2 regions of the Vibrio apostichopi genome follow, and region 2 is predicted to be linked to the other one. Evidence: predicted binding sites of a transcription regulator. Region 2 holds the regulator's gene; the other holds the start of a gene.
What was found. The regulator MetJ, encoded in region 2, represses methionine synthesis genes. The targets are predictions, from matches to a motif close to TTAGACNTNTANANGTCTAA.
Positions count from the first base shown of each region.

Region 1: the regulator MetJ is predicted to act here: its motif matches at 2,315-2,334, upstream of metH (methionine synthase).

Region 1 covers NZ_AP028067.1:333,965-340,868, forward strand. Annotated here, with positions in the region: tRNA gene QUF19_RS01620 (tRNA-Asp) at 1-58, shown strand, start outside; tRNA gene QUF19_RS01625 (tRNA-Trp) at 119-195, shown strand; gene QUF19_RS01630 (cation:proton antiporter) at 934-2,214, opposite strand; gene metH (methionine synthase) at 2,383-6,060, shown strand; gene lysC (lysine-sensitive aspartokinase 3) at 6,176-6,904, opposite strand, start outside.
Region 2 covers NZ_AP028067.1:3,497,606-3,504,509, forward strand. Annotated here, with positions in the region: gene QUF19_RS15725 (bifunctional aspartate kinase/homoserine dehydrogenase II) at 121-2,532, opposite strand; gene QUF19_RS15730 (O-succinylhomoserine (thiol)-lyase) at 2,535-3,716, opposite strand; gene metJ (met regulon transcriptional regulator MetJ) at 3,925-4,245, shown strand; gene QUF19_RS15740 (malic enzyme-like NAD(P)-binding protein) at 4,431-5,720, opposite strand; gene rpmE (50S ribosomal protein L31) at 6,055-6,273, opposite strand; gene priA (primosomal protein N') at 6,605-6,904, shown strand, end outside.

The DNA of each region.
Region 1 (6,904 bases), 640 kb from region 2:
TTAGAATACCGGCCTGTCACGCCGGGGGTCGCGGGTTCGAGTCCCGTCCACTCCGCCACTTATTCGATAACCTCGCCTAGTGCGAGGTTTTTTCGAATCTAAAGTAGTAAAAAGTTTTAGGGGTGTAGCTCCAATTGGCAGAGCAGCGGATTCCAAATCCGCGTGTTGGGAGTTCGAATCTCTCCACCCCTGCCATATTTAAGGCTCTAGCAGAAATGCTAGAGCCTTTTTGCTTTCTGAATCTAATTACATTATTAGCAGAACACCGGATTCCTCGACTTACGAGAGCAGAGCGTGTTGTAGTCTAAACCTCTACTCTTACCATATACAAAGCCTCAGCAGAAATGCTGGGGCTTTTTTACGTCTGTTGTTTCTGCGAAGCAATGTTGGGAGCACTAGGCGTCACCCTGACTCATCAGCTCAGTCGAATCTCCGAAGTGTTGGCTCAGTCCACCGCTGCCATATTTAAGTCTCTAGATTGCGGGTCCCGGTAGAAAGACTAGAGCCTTTTCGTTTTCTGTCAGTCTTACATCACTCATACTCGTCAATTGCTTAGGTTCGGTCTTGCGATATTAGTACGAAATATTTCTAAGCTCCCTTTTACTAAATAGGTTTGCAGAAGCACTGTTATTTTGACCCTTCTTTTTCTACTACATCAGCTGTTTCATAGAAAAGTTTCGGTTCTAGGACAGTAGTGAGAAAAGCTTTGACTCGAATTAGAATTCCTTTTCTCTCGAACGTACTCAAACTAGTGGTTGCTAGTTTGAGTATTTCAGATACGACAAAGGGTCATGATTGAAGATAACGATCATTATTAAAGTGGTGGTCAGAGATAAGGGGAGCAACTTGTAGGCTAGAGATAGGTTGCTGTCGATGGAGGCAGGTACAAAAAAGGCCGCTAAGCTAAGCGACCTTCGTTTATCTATCTAAGTGTTAATCCAATTCTTTCTCGGCTTGCTTCGCTTTCTCTATCATAGGAGTGATTGTTGAGCCTTGAACTAAGATTGAGAACACAACAACAGCGTATGTCATGACAAGGATAATCTCTTTAACATCGATTGATTTGTCTTCAATAACCCAAATGCCTGAAGGGATTGAAAGAGCCATCGCTAGAGCTAAGCCACCACGCAAACCGCCCCAAGTAAGGATCTTGATTGACCAAGGGTTGTAAGTTCTAAAGCGTTTAAACCCAATGTAGGATAAGAACACACTCAAGTAGCGAGCACTCAGTACTAGAGGTACAGCGAACGCCATCAAAATCCAGTCTTCTTGGTGGAATTTGAATAGCAGCATAGACATACCAATCAATAAGAACAGTACGCCATTTAAGAATTCGTCTATCAGTTCCCAGAAATGGTCTAGGTGATCCTCACTCTCTTTTGAGAATCCAATAAAGCGTGTCCAGTTACCAATCATGATTCCAGATACCACCATTGCTAACGGTCCTGATACATGTAGAACCTCTGCAAAAGCATAACCAGCGGTTGGAATACCGATGGTTAGCAGTAACTCCATAGAGTGGTCATCGGTGTTGCTGATTAGATAGTGGAATATCAAACCCAAAGCAAATCCGTAGACGATACCGCCAATAGCCTCTTGGACAAATAGCATTGTCACACTACCAACGGTTGGTGCCTCGGTACCAAATGCAATGGTAAATAGCGTTACGAAGATAACTAAGCCAAAACCATCATTGAATAACGACTCACCTTCGATTTGAGTAGAGATTCGTCTGGGAGCATCGAGCTTTTTCACTATTGCTAACACAGCAATTGGATCGGTTGGAGAGATTAAAGAGCCAAACAGTAAGCAATAAATTAGATCAAATTGAATGCCGATGAACTGACAAAATCCATAGAGCACAAATCCAATAAAGAAGGTTGAAAACAGTGTTGCACCTAATGCGAGTACAGTTATTTCCCACTTCTGATCTTTTAAGTTTGGTAACTTGATCCCCAAGCCGCCAGCAAAGAGTAAGAAACCTAGTATTCCTTTCAAGAGGAAATCTTCAAAGTTGATACTGGCTACTGTCTCTGAGGCGATGTCTGCCAATTGGAACCAATTGTTTTGTCCTGCAATGATAATCAATAGAGATAGCATCATTGAGCCAGCTGTTATGGCGATGGTTGTCTGCATTTTACCAATTTTGGTATTCACGAAAGCAATAAGCATGGCTGCAGCGGACAAGAAGCATAAGGTGTAATAGACCGACATTGGGATTCCAATATGTAACAAAGTATGAAAATTAATTTTCGTTGTCTCATGCTTAAATAGCAAACACTTTTTGTCATAGCTTAGTAATCAATTTCCTTTTTTAGACGTCTAGACTCCTTTTTAATGTGTGATAGGATGGAGGGATAATTAAAGGAATGAGGCTGTACCGTGGGAAGTAATGTAAGGCAAAAGATTGAGGCTCTGTTAAAGCAACGAATTTTACTGATTGATGGTGGCATGGGTACCATGATTCAGGATTATAAATTGGAAGAGCAGGACTATCGTGGTGAGCGCTTTGCTGATTGGCATAGTGACTTAAAAGGTAACAATGACCTTTTGGTACTTACACAGCCTAAGCTTATCAAAGGTATCCACACGGAGTATTTGGAAGCGGGTGCAGATATCCTCGAAACCAATACCTTTAATGCAACAACCATTGCTATGGCCGACTACGATATGGAAAGTCTTAGCGAAGAAATTAACTATGCTGCTGCTAAACTGGCTCGTGAAGCGGCAGATGAATGGACAGCGAAGACTCCTGATAAACCTCGTTTTGTGGCGGGTGTTTTAGGTCCAACTAACCGAACTTGTTCTCTCTCCCCAGATGTTAATGATCCGGGCTATCGTAATGTGAGTTTTGACGAACTTGTTGTGGCTTATTCTGAATCGACTCGTGCTCTTATCAAAGGCGGGTCAGACCTTATTCTTATCGAGACTATCTTCGATACACTCAACGCGAAGGCGTGCTCTTTTGCCGTTGAATCGGTCTTTGAAGAAATGGGTATCACTTTACCCGTTATGATCTCCGGTACTATCACCGATGCATCTGGTCGAACGCTTTCCGGACAAACGACGGAAGCATTCTACAACGCCCTTCGTCATGTAAAACCAATCTCATTTGGTTTGAACTGTGCATTAGGCCCCGATGAACTGCGCGAATACGTTGGTGAGATGTCTCGTATCTCCGAATGTAATGTTTCCGCTCACCCTAACGCGGGTTTACCTAACGCATTTGGTGAGTATGACCTTTCTCCAGAAGATATGGCTGAACACGTTAAGGAATGGGCTGAAAGTGGTTTCTTGAACCTAATTGGTGGTTGTTGTGGTACGACGCCAGAACATATACGCCAAATGGCAGAAGCTGTTGAAGGCGTAACACCGCGCCAGCTACCAGATTTACCCGTCTCTTGTCGCCTCTCTGGCTTAGAGCCATTGACGATTTCCAAGGAATCTCTGTTTGTTAACGTGGGTGAGCGAACTAACGTTACCGGCTCTGCTCGCTTTAAACGCCTTATCAAAGAAGAACTCTATGATGAAGCTTTGAGTGTGGCTCGAGAGCAAGTTGAGAATGGCGCTCAAATCATCGATATCAACATGGATGAAGGGATGCTAGACGCTGAGGCGTGTATGGTTAAATTCCTTAATCTATGCGCATCTGAGCCTGAAATCTCGAAAGTGCCAGTCATGGTCGACTCTTCAAAATGGGAAGTTATTGAAGCGGGTCTGAAATGTATTCAGGGTAAAGGCATAGTTAACTCTATCTCATTGAAGGAAGGGAAAGAGAAGTTTGTCGAACAAGCTAAACTGGTTCGCCGATATGGTGCAGCCGTTATCGTGATGGCGTTCGATGAAGTTGGCCAAGCTGATACTCGAAAGCGTAAGGTTGAGATTTGTACTAATGCCTACAATATTCTGGTTGATGAAGTGGGCTTCCCACCAGAAGATATTATTTTTGACCCAAACATTTTTGCGGTGGCAACGGGTATTGATGAGCATAACAACTATGCGGTCGATTTCATTGAAGCGGTAGGGGACATCAAACGAGACTTACCTCATGCAATGATCTCTGGTGGTGTATCGAATGTTTCATTCTCATTCCGAGGTAATAACTACGTTCGTGAGGCTATCCACGCAGTATTCCTATATCACTGTTTTAAAAACGGGATGGATATGGGTATCGTAAATGCTGGGCAATTAGAGATTTACGATAATGTGCCTGAGGATTTGCGTGAAGCCGTTGAAGATGTGGTTCTAAACCGTCGAGATGATTCTACTGAGCGCTTGCTAGATATTGCGACTGAGTATCTAGAGCGTGCAGTGGGGAAAGTTGAAGATAAATCTGCTTTAGAGTGGCGTACTTGGCCAGTAGAAAAGCGCTTAGAACACTCTTTAGTGAAAGGTATTACCGACTTTATTGTTGAAGATACAGAAGAAGCTCGTGTTAATGCTTCTCGCCCTATTGAGGTGATTGAAGGCCCATTAATGGATGGCATGAACGTGGTTGGTGACCTCTTTGGTGAAGGTAAGATGTTCCTTCCTCAAGTAGTTAAATCTGCACGTGTTATGAAGCAAGCGGTAGCCCATCTAGAACCATTTATTAATGCAACCAAAGACGTTGGTGCGACTAACGGAAAAATCTTACTTGCGACCGTAAAAGGCGATGTTCATGATATTGGTAAAAACATTGTGGGCGTTGTCTTGCAGTGTAATAACTACGAAATTATCGATTTAGGCGTGATGGTTTCATGTGAAAAAATCCTTAAGGTCGCTAAAGAAGAGAACGTCGATATCATTGGTCTTTCGGGTTTGATCACTCCTTCATTGGATGAGATGGTTCATGTGGCTAAAGAGATGGAGAGACAAGGCTTTAAACTGCCTCTTCTGATTGGTGGGGCAACCACATCTAAAGCGCATACAGCCGTTAAGATTGAACAGAACTACTCTGAACCTGTGGTCTACGTAAACAATGCCTCACGTGCTGTTGGTGTGTGTACTTCTCTACTCTCTAACGAACTGAAGCCTGCATTTGTTGAGAAGTTGGATATTGATTACGATCGCGTTCGCGATCAACACAACCGCAAAAAGCCGCGCACTAAGCCAGTCTCGCTAGAGAGAGCGCGTGCCAATAAAGTTGCTATCGATTGGAATGCGTATACTCCCCCTGCACCCGCTAAACCGGGAGTACACATCTTCAAGGACTTTGATGTGGCTACTTTACGTCAGTACATCGACTGGACTCCGTTCTTTATGACGTGGTCTTTGGTTGGTAAGTACCCGGCAATTTTTGATCATGAAGAAGTAGGCGAAGAGGCGAAGCGCTTATTTAAAGACGCCAATGATTTATTAGATCGAGTACAGAAAGAGAAATTGCTTGAAGCTCGTGGTATGTGCGCTATGTTCCCAGCGAACAGTGTTGGTGATGATATTGAAGTGTATACCGATGAATCTCGTACCGAGGTACTAAAGGTTCTGCACAACCTTCGTCAGCAAACCGAAAAGCCAAAAGGATTTAACTACTGTTTGTCAGATTACATTGCGCCAAAAGACAGCGGTAAAGCGGATTGGATTGGTGGTTTTGCAGTAACGGGTGGTATTGGTGAGCGAGAGCTAGCTGATGATTACAAAGCGAAAGGCGACGACTATAACGCGATCATGATTCAGGCGGTTGCAGACCGATTGGCTGAAGCGTTCGCTGAATACTTGCATAAAGAAGTGAGAAAGGACATTTGGGGCTACTCACCTGATGAGAATTTGTCTAACGACGATTTGATTCGAGAGAAGTACCAAGGTATTCGTCCAGCCCCGGGTTACCCTGCTTGCCCAGAGCATACAGAGAAAGGCACGTTGTGGGAGTTGATGGACGTTGAAAAAGCAATCGATATGTCGCTAACCACGAGTTACGCAATGTGGCCAGGTGCCTCAGTGTCTGGTATGTACTTCTCACATCCTGATGCCCGATACTTTGCTATTGCACAGATACAACAGGATCAAGTGGATAGCTATGCTGATCGTAAAGGTTGGGATATGTTGGAAGCTGAGAAGTGGTTAGGTCCAAACATTAACTAGTTTGAATCTATGACGAGCTTTGATTCGTAAAGTAAAAAAGAGAAAGGGTTGCTTAATAGCAACCCTTTTTGTATCTGTAATTTAGTTATTTATCTGTCGATGATAAACGAGCTTTCTACTCAAACAACTCTTGGTGAAGTTTTTGAATCGCTAACTTAGACACAGATTCATCTAGTAAGAAGCATAGGTTGTGTGGGCTTGCTCCGTAACAAATCATACGTAGGTTGAAATCTTCTAGAGTGCCGAAGACCTGTTTTGCATAGCCTTTGCTTTCACTCATGTTGTTACCAATAAGAGCAACAAGACATAGGTCGTGTTCAATATCCACAGAACACAGCTCCTCAAGCTCAATTCGAGCGGCTTCTGGTAACTGAGGAGCACCACCCGATGTATCTGTTTGATCGAGAGTGAGTGAGACACTGATCTCTGAGGTAGTGATAAGATCGACAGAGATCTTATGCTTAGCGAGGATCTCGAACACTTTTGCGAGGAAGCCATAAGCATGGAACATGTTAGCGCTGCGTAGCGTAACCATGGTTTGATTGCAGCGTAGGGCAAGCGCTCTGAACAGAGGGGAGCTTTCAACTTGTTGACGAATCCATGTGCCACCGAGCTCTGGTGCTTTTGATGAGCCGACAAATACCGGAATTTGATGGCGTAGTGCCGGGACTAGAGTCGATGGGTGTAAGATCTTCGCGCCAAAGTTTGCCATTTCCGATGCTTCGCTGAAGCTGATCTCTGGGATAGGAGATGCTTTCGATGCGATACGTGGATCCGTGGTATAGATGCCCGGAACATCAGTCCAGATTTCTAAACCAATCGCTTGTACAGATTCTGCAATCAG
Region 2 (6,904 bases):
AAAACACATCGTGCTTTCAGCCTTATTTATCTTAGTGAATAGTATGCTATTTACGCGCTAAAACAATTTATCTGAGTATTAAAGCAATTGATCTGACTATTAAGCCAACCGCTCTAAGTATTAAAACAGGCTAGACATTCTGTTTAGGTCCGACTGAATCGCACCTGCTGTCACTTCACGACCAGCACCTGGGCCACGAATAACCAATGGATTATCTTTATACCATTTACTCTCAATCGCAAAGATGTTGTCGCAAGGCAGTAAGTTCGCCAATGCATGTTCTTTAGATAGCGCTTCAACGCCTACCGTTGCCTTACCATTCTTCTCTAAACGCGCTACGTAACGTAGAACCTTCTGCTGAGAATGCGCTTTTTCTAAACGCTCAGCCAACTCTTCGCTCAGCACAGAGGCCTTATCAAAGAAGTCATCCACCGACAGGTCTTGTAACTCTGCAGGTACCAATGATTCTACTTTCACGTTTTCAGGTTCAATATCTAAACCCGATTCACGCGCCAGAATCACCAGCTTACGCATCACGTCTGAGCCATCGAGGTCAGCGCGAGGATCGGGCTCAGTGAGGCCTTGCTGCCACGCTAAGTCAACCAACTCACTGAATGGCACCGTGCCATCGAACTGTTGGAACAACCAAGATAGCGTGCCCGAGAAGATACCCGATAGCGCGATGATGTCATCGCCGCTTTCACGCAGGTCACGAACCGTGTGGTTAATCGGTAAGCCAGCACCTACTGTCGCGTTGTACAACCAATGACGGCTGATCTTAGCGAAAGCATCTTGCACTTGATGGTAATACTCGCTTGATGCAGAACCTGCCACCTTGTTAGCCGAGATCAGGTGAATACCTTGTTGTGCGACTTGCAGGTATTTTGCAGCAAGCACAGGGCTTGCCGTCACATCTAAAACAACCGCTTCATCGTAGCCTTGAATTGAACCCAAACGTTCTAGCCAGTCGTTGCCGTTGTTGGCAATCGCTTCGTCATCAAAGCGTTTACCAACTGAAGTCGCATCAATACCTTGGTCGTCGAACCAATAGGTTTGGCTATCAACTACCGCAACTAATTCAAAGTTCATTCCACGACGCTTTTCAAGTTCCGCTTTTTGCTCAGCAAACAGGCTTAACCAACTTGAACCAATATTGCCCTTGCCACATAAAGCAATCGCAACACGCTTCTGCGCTTGGAAGAGTTGAGAGTGAATACCTTTCACAAGGCTTGATGTTTCACTCTTACGAATCACAGCCACTAAGCTCAAGCCTGAGTTCGCTTCTGAAATGAATTCAACCGGTGAGCTCTTCAGTTGCTGGTAAAAACCGTAGCAATGGTTCGGGTTCTTAGTCACACCCGCACCTACCGCCGCAATCAAAGAGAAACCTTCTTTGAGCTTAATCTCAGCTTCAATCGCGTGGTCTTGTAGATACTCCAGAGCGCCACCAGCGATCTCTTCTGTGTAAGCAAGACGCAAGCAGTGCTGATCCGGTTCAAGCTCGAAAGCAAGCGGCTCTAATTGAGCGCGCTTAAGCCCTTCAAGGACTTCACTCTCTAGACGATCGAAATCATGACCGTGACCAAAAGTCAGTTGCACGATAAGAACTTCATCCAAAGAGGTAATGATTTTTGCACCACGACCCGATGCCAGTACACGCTCTATCTGTGTAGAGCCCGCCTCCGGCTGATAGCTACAGCGTAAGCTTAAGTCCATAGCACTTTGAGCCACAGGCTGTAGCGTTCGGCTGTGTAGCACTGGAGCCGCTAAACGAGCTAATTCACTCGCTTCATCAAGGCGAAGCAGAGGCAGTAAGCACGCATCCGAAACCAAACGAGGATCTGCGCTGTATACACCCGCCACGTCACTCCAAATAGTCACACGTTCAACTTCAGCTAGAGCACCAATCACAGTTGCTGAGTAATCCGAACCGTTACGACCGAGCAGTACCGTTTCGCCTTCGCAGTTTTGAGCCATAAAGCCCGTAATCACCACGCGACAATGGGCATGCTGCGCTAAGGCTTCTTTAATCAGAGGGTAAGAGCGTGCGCGGTCAACTTCAGGTTGAGCACCCGCTTCTGCACGTAAAAAGGCACGCGCATCTTGAGCAACCGCTTGTAAGTCATGCTGGCACAACAACGTCGCCAACAAACGTGAAGACCAAACCTCACCATGACCAAGCACTTGCGCTTTTTGTGCTTCGCTCAAGGGAGCAGTGAGCTCACCCAAAGCGGTAAATTCTTGTTGGATGGTTGCCGTTAGTTGAGAAGCGGCTTCGCCTTCAAGTAATGCTTCAATCAGTTCAAGCTGGAACTGACGAAGGGTTTGTAGGCATTCATGAGCAATACGGCCATCTTTGTCGAGCGCTTCAACAAACTCAATCAAACGGTTGGTTGTTTTACCCGCTGCCGATACCACGACCAAGTCAGTGGCTGATGAGTATTCTCTAAGAATGTTGACCACGCGTTGATAACATTCAGGGTTCGCTAAACTGCTGCCACCAAATTTATGTAGCTGGCGAAAGGTTGCCATTATTAACCCTCCCCTTCAGCGATAAAGCCTTGTGTTCTTTCGAAGGCTTGCTTGAGATCGTCGATTAGGTCTTCTGCATCTTCAAGGCCGACAGAAAGGCGCAGTAGTTGTTGAGAAACACCCGCTTCAGCCAATGCTTCTTCACCCATCGCACGGTGAGTCATCGACGCAGGGTGACAAATCAAGCTTTCAACACCACCCAGTGATTCAGCCAAAGAAAATAGCTCTAACTTATCGACAAAATATTTAAGCGCTTCAAAAGAGCCCGCAAACTCAAAGCTCAGCATGGAACCAAAGCCCAACTGCTGTTTCTTGGCGATCTCGTGACCCGGATGTTCAGGCAGGCTTGGGTGGTAAATCGTACCCACCAGGTCTTGTTGTTGCAGAGCCGTCAGAATTTCACGTGAGCTCTCTTCGTGAACACGCATACGCGCACCTAGCGTACGAATACCACGTAGCGTCATGTAGCTATCAAATGGTGTGCCGGTCGCACCAATACAGTTGCCCCACCATGCTAACTCTTCAGCGTGCTCTTCAGTTTTGGTGACCACAACGCCACCAATAACATCCGAGTGTCCGTTGATGTATTTAGTGGTTGAGTGGATAACAAAATCAGCACCCAGCTCTAAAGGCTTTTGGAACACAGGTGTCAAAAACGTGTTGTCGACAGCAACCAGTGCACCCACTTCTTTCGCTTTGCGGCAAGTTTCTGCAATATCAACCACACGAACCAATGGGTTCGATGGTGTTTCAATTAAGATCAACTTTGGCTTAAGCGCGATCGCCGCATCCAGCGCTGCTTGATCCGATTGATCAACAAACAGAACTTTGAAGTCACCTTTGAGTGAGCGTGTGTTAAACAGACGGTAAGTGCCGCCGTAGCAGTCGTGCGGTGCAATAATAAGATCATCGCCACCTAAGAAAGCCGAAACCCATAAGTTAAGCGCCGAAGTACCGCAGTTAGTAACAACTGCGCCTTTGCCCGATTCAAGCTCGAACAGTGCCGTTTCTAATAAACCACGGTTTGGGTTACCAGAACGGGTATAATCATACTTTGGCACTTCACCAAAAGCGGGAAACCCATAGTTAGTCGAAAGATAAATAGGTGGGACAACGGCATGGTGTTGCGTGTCTGACTCGATACCAGTACGTACTGCGATGGTTGCTGGCTTCCGGCTGCTCATAGGTGCTTCCTTACAAGTTTTGCGTCTGAGAATCACAGCTGCTTGTCGGCATTTTGCGGCTGTGTTAGATATATGTTATTCACTTTACTTTCATAAACGTGAGACGTCAACACTTCTAGACGTCCATATGTCTTTGCTTATGGCAGTAAATCCCGCTAAAATCACCACTATTAATTTATTCTAACAACTAAAGTGATGAAGGTACGCAATGGCCGACTGGAATGGTGAATACATAAGCCCATATGCTGAGCATGGAAAGAAAAGCGAACAAGTAAAGAAAATTACAGTTTCTATCCCTCTAAAAGTGTTAAAGGTTCTTACTGACGAGCGCACTCGCCGCCAGATTAATAACCTACGCCATGCAACAAACAGTGAGCTACTGTGCGAAGCCTTTCTACATGCGTACACAGGCCAACCACTACCAACGGATGAAGACCTTCGTAAAGACCGTCCAGACGATATTCCGACTGAAGTGAAAAAACTGATGACAGAGATGGGTATCGAGTTCGAAGCGTTTGACGAAGAATAACAATAACTCAGTCACTGCCTTCAATATTGATTCGCGATAACTGAACCCTATTTGTAACATCAACCACTACGCCCTCTATGACTGCGCAGTGAATGATAGACATAAAAAAACCGACTCCTAATGGGTCGGTTTTTTATTATTCTTTTCGCTCAATAGAGCAGTCGCGAACAAGCTATAACAAGCTATTAAGCCATATAGTTAGCAGGCATCTCAATACGAGCAACGCCAGACTCAACCGCCGCTTCCGCTACAGCTTTTGCTACGCGAGGAAGTAGACGTGGGTCCATTGGCTTAGGAATGATGTAACCTTTACCGAACTCCAATGCAGTTTCACCCGCAGCAGCCAGTACTTCAGCCGGAACTTCTTCTTTCGCCAGTTCACGAATCGCTTTAACAGCAGCCAATTTCATTTCGTCATTGATTTCGCTCGCACGCACATCTAGCGCACCACGGAAAATGAATGGGAAACAAAGTACGTTGTTTACTTGGTTAGGGTAATCACTGCGGCCAGTACCCATAATCAGGTCAGAACGAACTTCATGAGCAAGCTCAGGCTTGATCTCTGGATCTGGGTTTGAACATGCAAACACAACAGGCTTATCAGCCATCAACGTTAGTGCTTCAGCTGGTAGCAAATTAGGACCCGATACACCCAAGAACAGGTCAGCGCCTTCGATAACATCTTCAAGCGTGCGCTTGTCAGTGTTATTTGCGAACAGCTCTTTGTATTCGTTTAGGTCATCACGACGAGTGTGGATCACACCTTTACGGTCAAGCATGTAGATCTTCTCACGCTGAGCGCCACACTTAATCAGTAGCTCCATACATGCTACAGCCGCTGCGCCAGCACCTAAACAAACGATCTTACACTCTTCCAGTTTCTTACCTTGAAGCTCAATCGCGTTCAGCATACCCGCTGCCGTTACAATCGCAGTACCGTGTTGGTCATCGTGGAATACAGGTACATCACAACGCTCAATCAGGCGACGTTCAATCTCAAAACAATCTGGTGCTTTGATGTCTTCTAGGTTAATACCACCGAATGTATCTGCGATATTCGCAACCGTATCAACGAACTCATCGATTGTGCGGTGTTTTACTTCAATATCGATAGAATCTAAACCAGCAAAACGCTTAAACAGTAGCGCTTTACCTTCCATTACAGGTTTAGAAGCAATAGGACCAAGGTTACCTAGGCCAAGAATCGCAGTACCGTTAGAGATAACAGCAACCATGTTGCCCTTACCTGTGTATTTATAGACGTTATCAACGTTCTGTGCGATCTCGCGAACAGGCTCAGCCACGCCTGGGCTGTATGCAAGTGCTAGATCTTCTGCAGAGTTTGCAGGCTTCGTCAGTGCTACGGCAATTTTGCCTGGAATTGGGAACTCATGATAATCAAGAGCTTGCTGACGGAATCGTTCTTGAGGCGATAATTCTTGAGAGGATTGGTCTTGGCGGCTGTCTTCAGACATAGGTGTAGGTTCCTAGGATATTATTATTTGGGGGATCTTGTTCATGTTAATAGATGTACTTCAAAGTTCCTAGGTGGTTAAAGCCTCTGTCTCATTAAAAAACGAGATTTCACTACTAATAAGACCAGTGAGCAGTTGAAATTACTATCGCTTGTTGAACTTTCGAGCGGATTTCTAGGGAAGAGTGATTAGGGGGAAAGTGATGGAGCCAAACTCAAATCGACAGTCTGTCGTCGACATAAGCGGAGAGCATTGCAAAAGTCAGGGTTGTCTCAAATGTCAGGCAACAAAAAAGGACACCGAAGTGTCCTTTTTCATGTCTAAATAGCGAGAATTACTTCTTGCTAGAAAGAGCACCGAAACGCTTGTTAAAGCGATCTACACGGCCGCCTGTATCTACGATACGTTGCTTACCAGTGTAGAATGGGTGACATTTGTCACATACGTCTAGGTGAATACCATCTTTACCTAGAGTAGAGTTGAATTCGAATGTGTTGCCGCAAGAACAAGTTGCTGTTACTGCTTTGTATTCTGGGTGGATTCCAGCTTTCATGGGATAACCTCAATTAGGCCGTGTCGCCATCCGATTCTAAGCCGGACACCACACGTTGTTAAAAAATAAAATAAAGACACCGCAGCATCACTAAAAAGCGATAAAGCCATACCTTTAAGGCGCAGTATAGTAATGAATCTGTGAGGTAGGATCAACTGATTTGATACATTTTTCACCAACACAGTCCTTAAACCCTCTATTAAGCGTTATTTTATGGCTCCAGTAGCATTCAAGCCTCAAGTAAGCTCTGTCATCTAAACTGCTCCTCGAATTTAACGCCCTTATCCATTAGACTGTTCGCTCTCGTCAACTCAGATAAAGCCGTCCCTTTATGCGTCCAATGATTGCCCGTGTGGCACTGCCTGTTCCACTCGACAAGCAGTTCGATTACAAGATTCCTAGCCACCTATTTCCGATTATTGGTGGTCGAGTCTCTGTGCCTTTTGGACGACAAACCTTAACCGGTATCGTGACGGCTCTGGTTAACGAATCAGAATTCGATCTCGACAAGCTCAAGCCAATTAAAGCCTTATTAGATAACCAACCCGTTTGGCCTGAATCGGTCTACTCACTCTTGGTATGGTGCAGTCAGTTCTATCAGTACCCACTGGGTGAAACCTTAGCTAACGCT